Regions from separate parts of the Ectopseudomonas toyotomiensis genome, predicted to be linked through region 1. Evidence: riboswitches for the same ligand, from Rfam matches in the RefSeq annotation. Region 1 holds a riboswitch; each other region holds the start of a gene.
The links. Region 1 has a riboswitch for cobalamin ahead of JWV26_RS09750 (TonB-dependent receptor). Riboswitches for the same ligand answer to the same signal wherever they lie in the genome.
Positions count from the first base shown of each region.

Region 2: it holds a riboswitch for cobalamin, as region 1 does, so the genes downstream of both, JWV26_RS06510 (TonB-dependent receptor domain-containing protein) here and JWV26_RS09750 (TonB-dependent receptor) in region 1, are expected to answer to the same signal.
Region 3: it holds a riboswitch for cobalamin, as region 1 does, so the genes downstream of both, cobO (cob(I)yrinic acid a,c-diamide adenosyltransferase) here and JWV26_RS09750 (TonB-dependent receptor) in region 1, are expected to answer to the same signal.

Region 1 is NZ_CP070505.1:2,117,135-2,120,357, reverse strand. Features, by position in the region: gene JWV26_RS09760 (cobalt-precorrin-6A reductase) at 1-154, shown strand, start outside; gene JWV26_RS09755 ((2Fe-2S) ferredoxin domain-containing protein) at 306-1,004, shown strand; cobalamin riboswitch at 1,107-1,300, shown strand; gene JWV26_RS09750 (TonB-dependent receptor) at 1,635-3,223, shown strand, end outside.
Region 2 is NZ_CP070505.1:1,423,783-1,427,005, forward strand. Features, by position in the region: gene JWV26_RS06505 (methyl-accepting chemotaxis protein) at 1-939, shown strand, start outside; cobalamin riboswitch at 989-1,194, shown strand; gene JWV26_RS06510 (TonB-dependent receptor domain-containing protein) at 1,282-3,147, shown strand.
Region 3 is NZ_CP070505.1:4,209,190-4,212,412, forward strand. Features, by position in the region: gene JWV26_RS19575 (C40 family peptidase) at 1-446, shown strand, start outside; gene JWV26_RS19580 (hypothetical protein) at 457-777, shown strand; cobalamin riboswitch at 811-1,019, shown strand; gene cobO (cob(I)yrinic acid a,c-diamide adenosyltransferase) at 1,211-1,822, shown strand; gene JWV26_RS19590 (cobyrinic acid a,c-diamide synthase CobB) at 1,822-3,114, shown strand; gene bluB (5,6-dimethylbenzimidazole synthase) at 3,111-3,223, shown strand, end outside.

The DNA.
Region 1 (3,223 bases):
AAGCAAGAACAGCGGCAGCGCCTCCACCGAGCCGAAGTTGCAGGTCGCGCGTGAGCTTGGATTGCCGGTTTTGCTGTTGCGTCGCCCGCAGTTGCCGGCGGTAACGCATGAGTTCGCGGAGTTGGACGCTCTCTACGAGGCGCTGTCCCTGTAGGGCGGGTGAAACCCGCCAACGCCGGCCTGGCGGCCTTACGCCTGCGCTGATTCCGTAGGGTGCGCCGCGCGCACCGGGCCTTCTATTACCCGCCGGATTGCCTCCGGACCACGACGCGCTGCTAGACTGCCGGCCCGTTCTGGAGACCGTCATGAGCCAAGCCCCCTACGCCCGCGTTCTGTTTATCGGCCCCGGCCTGGGTCGTGGTGCCTCGGCCGAGCGTCTGCAACAGCGCATCGAAATGCTGCTTGGCGAGGCGCATCTGCATGACAGCGAACAGGACGGCTTCTGGCAGGCCATCGATGAGGCGCCGCGACCACTGCTGGTGGTCGATCTGGAGCCGCGCGCCGATGCCGCGCACCGCGACTGGCTGCGCGAACGTATCGCCGAGCGGAGCGACGGGGCAGGAGTGTTCGTGGTCTGCACGGCGCTGGAGGACACCTGGCTCGATGGCCTCGGCGCGTTGCTCGAAAGCCGCGAGGCACATATTCCCTGCAGCGACGTGCCGCCGGTGCCGGCACATCACGCCTGGTCGCAGATCCCGCCGCATGCGCAGCGCCTGCTGCTGTGCAACGGCCCGCGCTGCACGCGCAAGGGCGCGCTGGGCCTGTGGAAAACCCTGCGCCAGCGGCTCAAGGCCGCCGGCAAGCTTGAGTGCGAGGGCGGTGTGCATATCACCCGCAGCCAGTGCCAGTTCCCCTGCGATCTGGGGCCGACCGCGAGTCTTTATCCACAGGGTGAGTGGTATGGCATCAAGGACGAGGCGGCGGTGATTCGCCTGGTCGACGAGCGTCTGGTGGCGGGCAGGGCGTTGCCGGATTTGCGTATCGATGAGCAGGGCAACAATTAGCAACTCGGATTACGCCTGCGGCCAATTCAAGCTACGAGCAATCGCCGCTAAAGCGCCTCCCGCAATTGCCACCGCGCCTTGACTTGAGCGGGTGTGGGTGGTCATATCCGCCCCGCTTCAGGTGTCTCACGCCGCCGCGCGTGAGGTGAAACGGGAAGTCGGTTGAAGTCCGACGCTGCCCCCGCAACGGTAAGCGAGCGACCGCATCGATACGCCACTGTGCGCCACGCGCATGGGAAGGCGATGCGTTCATGACCCTCGCAAGCCCGGAGACCGGCCTGGAGTCGTTTGTGTCTGGCAACCCGCGGTGGGCGGGCGTTGACTCCAGTAGGGCGCCGCCGTGCCCCTGTCTGCTGTTGCGCATTTCCATCGGATTGCCGTGCCTTTTCTCTTTGCGATGGAAGCAATATGGCGCGCCATTTCCGCTACAAGAACCTCTCTTCTGCATGCCTGAACGAAGGGCGTGAGCCCGTTTCTGGCTACCTGCGAAAAACGATAATGTTATGTTATAACAATAACATTATTGCCTCAGGCACCGACTGCGAAGCGTCAAGGCTGACCGCCTTCAACTCGCACACCCGGAGCCTGGAGCGTCCTGACGACTCTCCTGGAATATCCGGAATCACTCACGTGCAGCACCTTCTACGCCTCTGCTCCCTGCCATTCGCGCTGCTGGTCGGCGATGTGGCCATGGCCAGCGAATCTCCTGTCGATCTCCCTGACGTCACCGTCCAGGCGCACGCTGCCGAGGAAGGCGAGAGCGATCTGCATACGCCCACCGCGTCCGGCTCCCGCCTGGAGCTGTCGGCCCTGCAAACGCCGGCCAGCAACAGCAGCCTGAGCGGCGCCGAGGTACGTGGGCGCAACAACCTCACGGTGCAGGACGCCGTGACCCGCACGGCGGGTATCAGCAGCACCGGCTCGCCCGGCAATGGCGGCACCGCGCTGTCGGCGCGCGGCTTCACCGGCCATTCGGCGACCATGCAGCTGTACGATGGCACCCGCCAGTACGTCGGCGCCGGCACCATGACCTTCCCGGTGGACACCTGGTCGGTGGCACGTATCGACGTGCTGCGCGGCCCGGCCTCGGTGCTCTACGGCGAGGGAGCCACCGGTGCGGTGATCAATGTGGTGCCGAAGAAGCCCTTCGCCGGCGAGATCCGCAACCAGCTGCGCCTCGGCTATGGCAGCGATGACCGCCGCCAGGCCGCCCTGGACAGCGGCGGTTCGCTGAGTGACGAACTGAGCTACCGCTTCAACATCAATCAGCAGGCCAGCAATGGCTGGGTCGACCGGGGTGATTCGGATAGCCTGGCGCTCAGCGCCGCCCTGCGCTGGGACGCCAATGATGATCTGAGCTTCACCCTGTCCCACGATCATGGCGATCAGAGCCCCGAGCGCTATCTCGGCACGCCGCTGGTGGCTGGCAAGTACCGCGAGAGCATCCGCGAACGTAACTACAACGTCGCCAATGCCGACATTCGCTACAACGACCAGATCACCCGCCTGGTGAGCGACTGGCGCATCAACGACGTGCTCAGCGCCAGCAACCAGCTCTACTACATCAAGACTCAGCGCTACTGGCGCAATGCCGAGGCCTATCGCTGGCAGCCGGGCGACAGGGTCGAGCGTGGCGAGTTCTACGAGATCAAGCACACCCAGGAACAGGTCGGCGACCGCCAGACCTTCACCCTGGATCACACCCTGTTCGGCCTCGATAGCCGCACGGTAGTCGGGGTGGATTACAACCGCATCCACTTCGCCCGCCAGCACGATTTCGCCAGCAGTTTCAGCGACAGCGTGCCGCTGGCCGGCTCCGGCGGCGGGCAGTACCAGAGCACCGATCCGCTCGGCTACGGCCCGCGCGAGCGCAACCTGGCGCGGCAGTTCTCGCTGTTCGCCGAGAACCGCACCCAGCTGACCGAGCGCCTGTCGCTGGTCACCGGTGTGCGCCGTGATCAGCTGCATATTCAGCGCGACAACCTGATCGATGGCAGCAGCGCCGACCGCAGCCTGAGTGGCGACAATTGGCGCGCCGGGCTGGTCTTCGCCCTGACCCCCGAGCTGTCGCTGTACGGTCAGTACGCCACCAGCACCGAGGGGGTGAGCAACCTGCTGACCCTCAACCCGACTCAGCAGCAGTTCGACCTTAGCGAAGCCAGGCAGAGCGAAATCGGCCTCAAGCAGATGTTCTGGAATGGTCAGGGCGAGTGGACGCT
Region 2 (3,223 bases), 690 kb from region 1:
ACCATGCAGGGCATCCTCACTGCCGGTGCAGCCCTGCAACAGACCTCCACAGGACTGACGCGCACCGCCATCAACGCCAGCCAGTGTGCCACCCAGGGACAGAACGCGGCGACCTCCACTGCCCGCGCGATGGTCGAGGTCAACCACAGCATCGGCCAGGCCACAGCGCACATCCTCGACAGCGAACGCGCCTCGCAACAGGCCCTGGACATGACGCGCCAGGGCAGCGCTGCGGTTAACCAGAATGCCGAGGAAGTCAGCCAGCTGGCCGAGCGCATCGAACAGTCCAGCCAATCCCTGCAGGCCCTGAATCGACAGACCGAAGAGATCCAGCACATCAGCGAGTCGATCCACGCCATCGCCGAGCAAACCAACCTGCTGGCCCTGAACGCTGCGATCGAAGCCGCTCGTGCCGGCGACAGCGGCCGCGGCTTCGCGGTGGTGGCAGATGAAGTGCGTAATCTGGCGCAGCGCACGGCGCAAGCGACCGAAGAGATCACCACCACCCTGGCCAGCGTGCGCCAGCAGACCCTGGACAGCATGAGCAGCATGCGCAGTTGCCAGGAAGCGGCCCAGCGCAGCGTGACGCGTTCCGATGAAGCCACCGCAGCCCTGGCGCGCATCCAGCACGAAGTGGAAGCGATGCAGAGCCGCCTTGGCCAGTTGAGTCAGGGCATGCAATCTCAACTGGCGCAGGTGCATGCAGTCAACGATCAGGCCCAGGCCATTACCGGCGCCGCCGAACGCAGTAGCCAGAGCGCAGATGAAACCCTGCAAGCTGCACAAGTCCTGGCGCAACTGGTGCTCGATCTGCACAAGACGGCGAACCGCCTCAGCCATCAGGAGCCCCAGACTGATCAGCACACGACGATCCAGCACGGCTGGCAAGCGCCGCCTAGGATGAAGAGCGATCTGAGCATGAGCGCCACTCATCGCTGAATGAGCGGCGCTTGCTTGTCATTCATACTCGCGCGCACTAAGGTGCGCGCCATTCATGTTCCGCCAGGGTGCGCTGCGCAAGCAGTGTTAAACGGGAAGTCGGTGCGCTTTTGTTGAGCAAACCCGACGCTGCCCCCGCAACGGTAATCGACAGCAAGCCCAAAGCTTGCGCCACGTCCAACAGCCACTGGGCCAAGCCTGGGAAGGTGGACGCGGGTCGAGAGCCCGGAGACCGGCCAAGGCGGTGCGACTGGTGTTGCGGAGGGCGACACGGTCAAGCGCCGTCCTGCCCGCGCTTGCGCCTGCCCTCCTCGAACGTCTGCCGACTGTTGAGGAAAAATAATGAAACTGTCTCGTCTGGCTCTGGCCATCGCCGTCATGCCAGGTCTTTCGCTGGCCGCCGAACCCTACGTGGCCGAGCCACTGGTCGTCACCTCCGGGCGCCTGGCCGAACCGCAAGCGCAGGCTACCGCCGCCACCACGGTGTTCAAACGGGACGACATCGAGCGCCTGCAGGTCAGCAGCGTTACCGAGCTACTGGAGCGTGTGCCCGGCCTCAGCGTCGTCCGCACTGGCGGTGCAGGCAGCCAGACGGGCGTGTTCCTGCGCGGCGCCAGCACGGCACAAACCCTGGTCCTGGTCGACGGGCAACGTATCGCGGCAGCCTCCAGCGGCACCAGCAGCCTGGAGTTTCTCGCCCCCGAGCAGATCGAGCGTATCGAAGTGGTTCGTGGAGCGCGTTCGGCGCTATACGGCTCAGACGCCATTGGCGGGGTGATTCAGATCTTCACTCGCCAGGGCGATGGCCAGGGCCTCAAGCCTTACGCACGGCTGGCGGCTGGCAGTGATAGCACTTACCAGCGCAGCCTCGGCCTCTCCGGCGGCGACAAGCGCACTCGTTTTCACCTGGGTGCCGCTCTGGACGAGACTGCCGGCATCGACGCCACCCGCGACGGTTTCGGCGCCAATGGCGACGACGACGCCTACCGCAACCGCTCGTTAAGCCTGAATCTGTCGCACCGCTTCAACGACTCGCTGGAGGTTGGCTTCACTGCGCTCGATCAGCGCGGGCAGGTGGAGTATGACGACACCTTCACTGGCTCCCTGCCAACCACCGATTTTCTGCTCAGCAGCATCTCTGGTTTTATCGAGGCTCGTGTTACCGAAGTCTGGAGCAGCCGCCTGGAACTGGGACACAGCGAGGACAAGCGCGACAGCGGCAACGACCAGGCAGGCGGTACCGTCAGCCAGTTCAATACCTACCGTGACGCAGCCAACTGGCTGAACACCCTGACACTCAACGAAAACCACCAACTGCTGCTAGGTCTGGACTGGTATGAAGATCGAGCGCAGGGCACGACGGACTTTGTCGAGGACTCACGCTGGAACCGCGCGGCCTTCGTTCAGCATCGTTATATCGGAGAAACGTTCTCGACCGAGCTAGGGGTGCGCCACGACGACAACCAGCAATTTGGTAACGAGAACACATGGAACGCGTCATTGACCTTACCCCTCAACAACGCCAACGACCTGATCCTGTCGTATAGCGAAGGCTTCCGCGCCCCGACCTTCAACGACCTTTACTACCCGGACTTCTGCTTTGGTGGCATGTGCTTCCCCAGTGCCAATCCCGACCTCGCCCCGGAACGCTCCAAGAGCTACGAGCTGCAATGGCGTAGCCGCTACAGCGACACAGGATCGTTGCAGGCTTCCGTGTATCGAACCGATATCGAGGACGCCATCGTCCTGGACGAGAACTTCATTCCACAGAACGTCCAGACAGCCCGGATCAATGGCTTCGAAGCCGCCGTGCAGCAGGAGTTGTTCGGCTGGCAAGGCAATCTCGCGCTGGCCCTGATCGACCCGCGTGACCGCGCCAGCGGCCATACCCTGCAGCGCCGCGCCAAACGCACTTTGAGCCTGGACGTCGACCGCCGCTTTGGCGATGTGTCGGTGGGCGCAGGCTGGCGTGCGATCAGTGGTCGCTACGACGACGCCGACAACGAGATCGAAATGAGCGGCTACGGCCTGCTGAGCCTGCGCGCCGCCTGGCAGGCCAATGAGGAACTGGGGCTGAGCCTGAAGCTGGATAACCTGCTGAACAAGGACTATGCAGAATCGACCTACAGTACACCCAATGGCCGTTTCGGCTACAACAGCGCCGGCCGCACCGCACTATTCGCCGTCACCTGGACGCCGCAACTCTAAAGTTGATGTGCAATCTGCGTAGGGTGGTTTAGCGGAGCTGAACACCAATCTTGCAAACGCAGATACAGGCAGCGCG
Region 3 (3,223 bases), 2.1 Mb from region 1:
AGCCCAGTTACACCCCTCCAGCCACTTCGTCGTCTTATCAGGGCGGCGCTGAAGACGTGCTGTTCCGTGCCCTCGGTCTGGTCGGTACGCCGTATCGCTATGGTGGCAATACCCCCGAAGGTGGTTTCGACTGCAGTGGCCTGATCGGCTACGTTTATCGCGATGCTGCCGGTATCAGTCTGCCGCGTTCGACGCGTGAGCTGAGCACCATGCGCACCCCTGATGTCCGTCGCGACGCCCTGAAAAGTGGTGACCTGGTGTTCTTTGCCACCAATGGTGGCCGCGCCGTCAGTCATGCCGGGATCTATGTCGGTGATGGCCGCTTCGTCCATGCCCCCTCCACCGGTGGTACCGTGCGCCTGGACAGCCTCACCAGCGGTTACTGGCAGGGCGTCTATCTCGATGCCAAGCGGGTCATCACCCCAGAGCTCGCGCGTAATCCCTGATTTACTGTCCATGGTCGATCTCATTCGCCTGCCGCCTCAGCCTGAGGTCTGCCAGCTGTGCGCGCGCCCCGTCGCATTGACCCGGCATCACCTGATTCCCAAGGCGCTGCACGACAAGGCTTATGTGCAGAAGCGCTACCCTCGTCATGAACGTATCACCGCCACGCTGTGGGTCTGCCGCGCCTGCCATAACCAGATTCATCGTCTTTTCAGTGAAAAGGAGCTGGCGCTGACCTACAACAGCCGCGAGGCACTACTGAGCGACGAGCGTTTGCGAACGTTCGTCGACTGGTTGGCGAGCAAACCGCCCGGGTTCATGCCCAGGCACTGAGTGGCGTTGACGGGCAGGGCTGCCAGCCTCTACCCTGCGCGCCTTGCTTCAGGTGCCCCGCGTTGCCGTGAATGGCGGCCATGGGGTGAAACAGGGAAGCCGGTTCCAATGCCGGCGCTGCCCCCGCAACGGTAGGTGAGTCAAACGCTGCTCGAAGCCACTGTGCTATGCACGGGAAGGCGCGGCGTCGAACCCATGGTTCGCTCACAAGCCCGGAGACCGGCCTGTCGCAGTTTCACGGCATCGCGGAGGGCGCTGTCCGGCCAACGCTCCGGTTCTACCGGGGGCGTTCGTGTTGTTTCGTCTTCCGCTCGCCTGACCAGCCATTGGCGCCTGGATGAGTGCGTGCGGATCATCGCGATCTTCTTCCTCATTGCCGTTCGTACTGTTCGATGAACAGGCGGCGCGGGTGCCTGACGTGCAGGAGCACAGCATGAGTGAGACCGCCGAGCGCGACGCCCGCCACAAGGCGCGCATGCAACGCAAGAAAGCCCTGATCGACGAAAAGATCGCCCAGGCCCAGGACGAATACGGCCTGCTGCTGGTGCACAGCGGCAATGGCAAGGGCAAGAGCAGCAGCGCCTTCGGCATGGTCGCGCGCGCCCTTGGCCATGGCATCAAGGTCGGCGTGGTGCAGTTCATCAAGGGCGCGGCCAGCACCGGTGAAGAAACCTTCTTCCGCCGTTTTCCCGAGGAAGTCAGCTATCACGTGATGGGCGAAGGCTTCACCTGGGAAACCCAGGATCGCCAACGTGATATCGCCAAGGCGCAGCAAGCCTGGGCGGTGGCACGGCATCTGCTCAGCGATGAGTCGGTCGGCCTGGTGGTGCTGGATGAGCTGAACATCGCCCTCAAGCATGGCTACCTCGAACTGGACACGGTGCTGGCTGATATCGAAGCCCGGCCGCTGTTGCAGCACGTGGTGGTGACGGGGCGCGGTGCGTTGCCTGGGATGATCGAGGCGGCTGACACCGTCACTGAAATGAGCCTGGTCAAGCATGCGTTCAAGTCCGGAGTAAAAGCACAGAAGGGCATCGAATTCTGATGGGCGCACGTCATTGTCCAGCGCTGCTGATCGCTGCGCCGGCGTCCGGCCAGGGTAAGACCACTGTCACCGCTGCGCTGGCACGTCTGCATACGCGCCAGGGTCGGCGGGTGCGGGTGTTCAAGTGCGGCCCGGACTTTCTCGATCCGATGATCCATGCGCGTGCCAGCGGCGCGCCGGTGTACCAGCTCGACCTGGCCATGGTCGGCGAAGCAGAGAGCCGTCGCCTGCTGTGGCAGGCGGCCGGCGAGGCCGATCTGATCCTGATCGAAGGGGTGATGGGCCTGTTCGACGGCAAGCCCTCGGCGGCCGACCTGGCCCGCCACTTCGGCGTGCCGGTGCTGGGCGTGATCGACGGTGCGGCCATGGCGCAGACCTTCGGCGCCCTGGCCCACGGGCTTGCCACCTTCCAGCCGGACTTGCCCTTTGCCGGCGTGCTCGGCAACCGTGTCGCCAGCACGCGGCATGGCGAGATTCTGCGTGATGCGCTGCCAGCGAGCATTCGCTGGTTTGGCGCGTTGCCGCGTAGCGCTGCGGTGGAGCTGCCCAGCCGCCATCTGGGGCTGGTGCAGGCCGGTGAGTTGGCCGATCTGGACGCACGTCTGGACGCCGCGGCCGATGCGCTGGCGGCCAGTGCCAACGTCGACCTGCCGCCTGCGGTGAGCTTCGCTGCGCCGCAGGTCGATGAACTGGCGCCGCTGTTGGCTGGCGTACGTATCGGCGTGGCGCGCGATGCGGCGTTCGCCTTCCTTTATCAGGCCAATCTCGATCTGCTGCAGGCACTGGGCGCCGAGTTGCATTACTTCTCGCCGCTCACTGATCGCGAGCTGCCAAAGGTGGACAGCCTCTATCTGCCTGGCGGATATCCGGAGCTGTACCTTGCCGAGCTGGAAGGTAACCAGCTGATGGCCGCGGCGATTCGTGCTCATTATCAGGCCGGCAAGCCCTTGCTCGCCGAATGTGGCGGCATGCTCTATCTGCTCGATGAACTGCGCGACAAGCAAGGTGCCAGCGGGCGCATGCTCGGCCTGCTGGCGGGCAGCGCGGCCTTGCAGCCACGGCTGACCGCCCTGGCCTTGCAGCAGGTGACGCTGCCCGAAGGCGAGCTACGTGGCCACAGTTACCACCACTCGCGGCTGGAAAGCCCCTTGCAGCCTCTGGCGTTCGGCCGCTGCCCGAACGGCAAGCCGGTGGCTGAGGCGGTTTATCGCCTGGGGCGACTCACGGCCAGCTATATCCACTTCTACCTACCGTCAAACCCGGAGGCGGCCGCTGCGCTGTTACGCCCATGAGCGAGCATGCCTTCAGCCATCAGGAGCGCGCGGCGGTGTATCGCGCCATCGCCGAGCGCCGCGATATGCGTCATTTCAGCGGCGGCGAGGTGCCAGCCGAGGTCCTGGC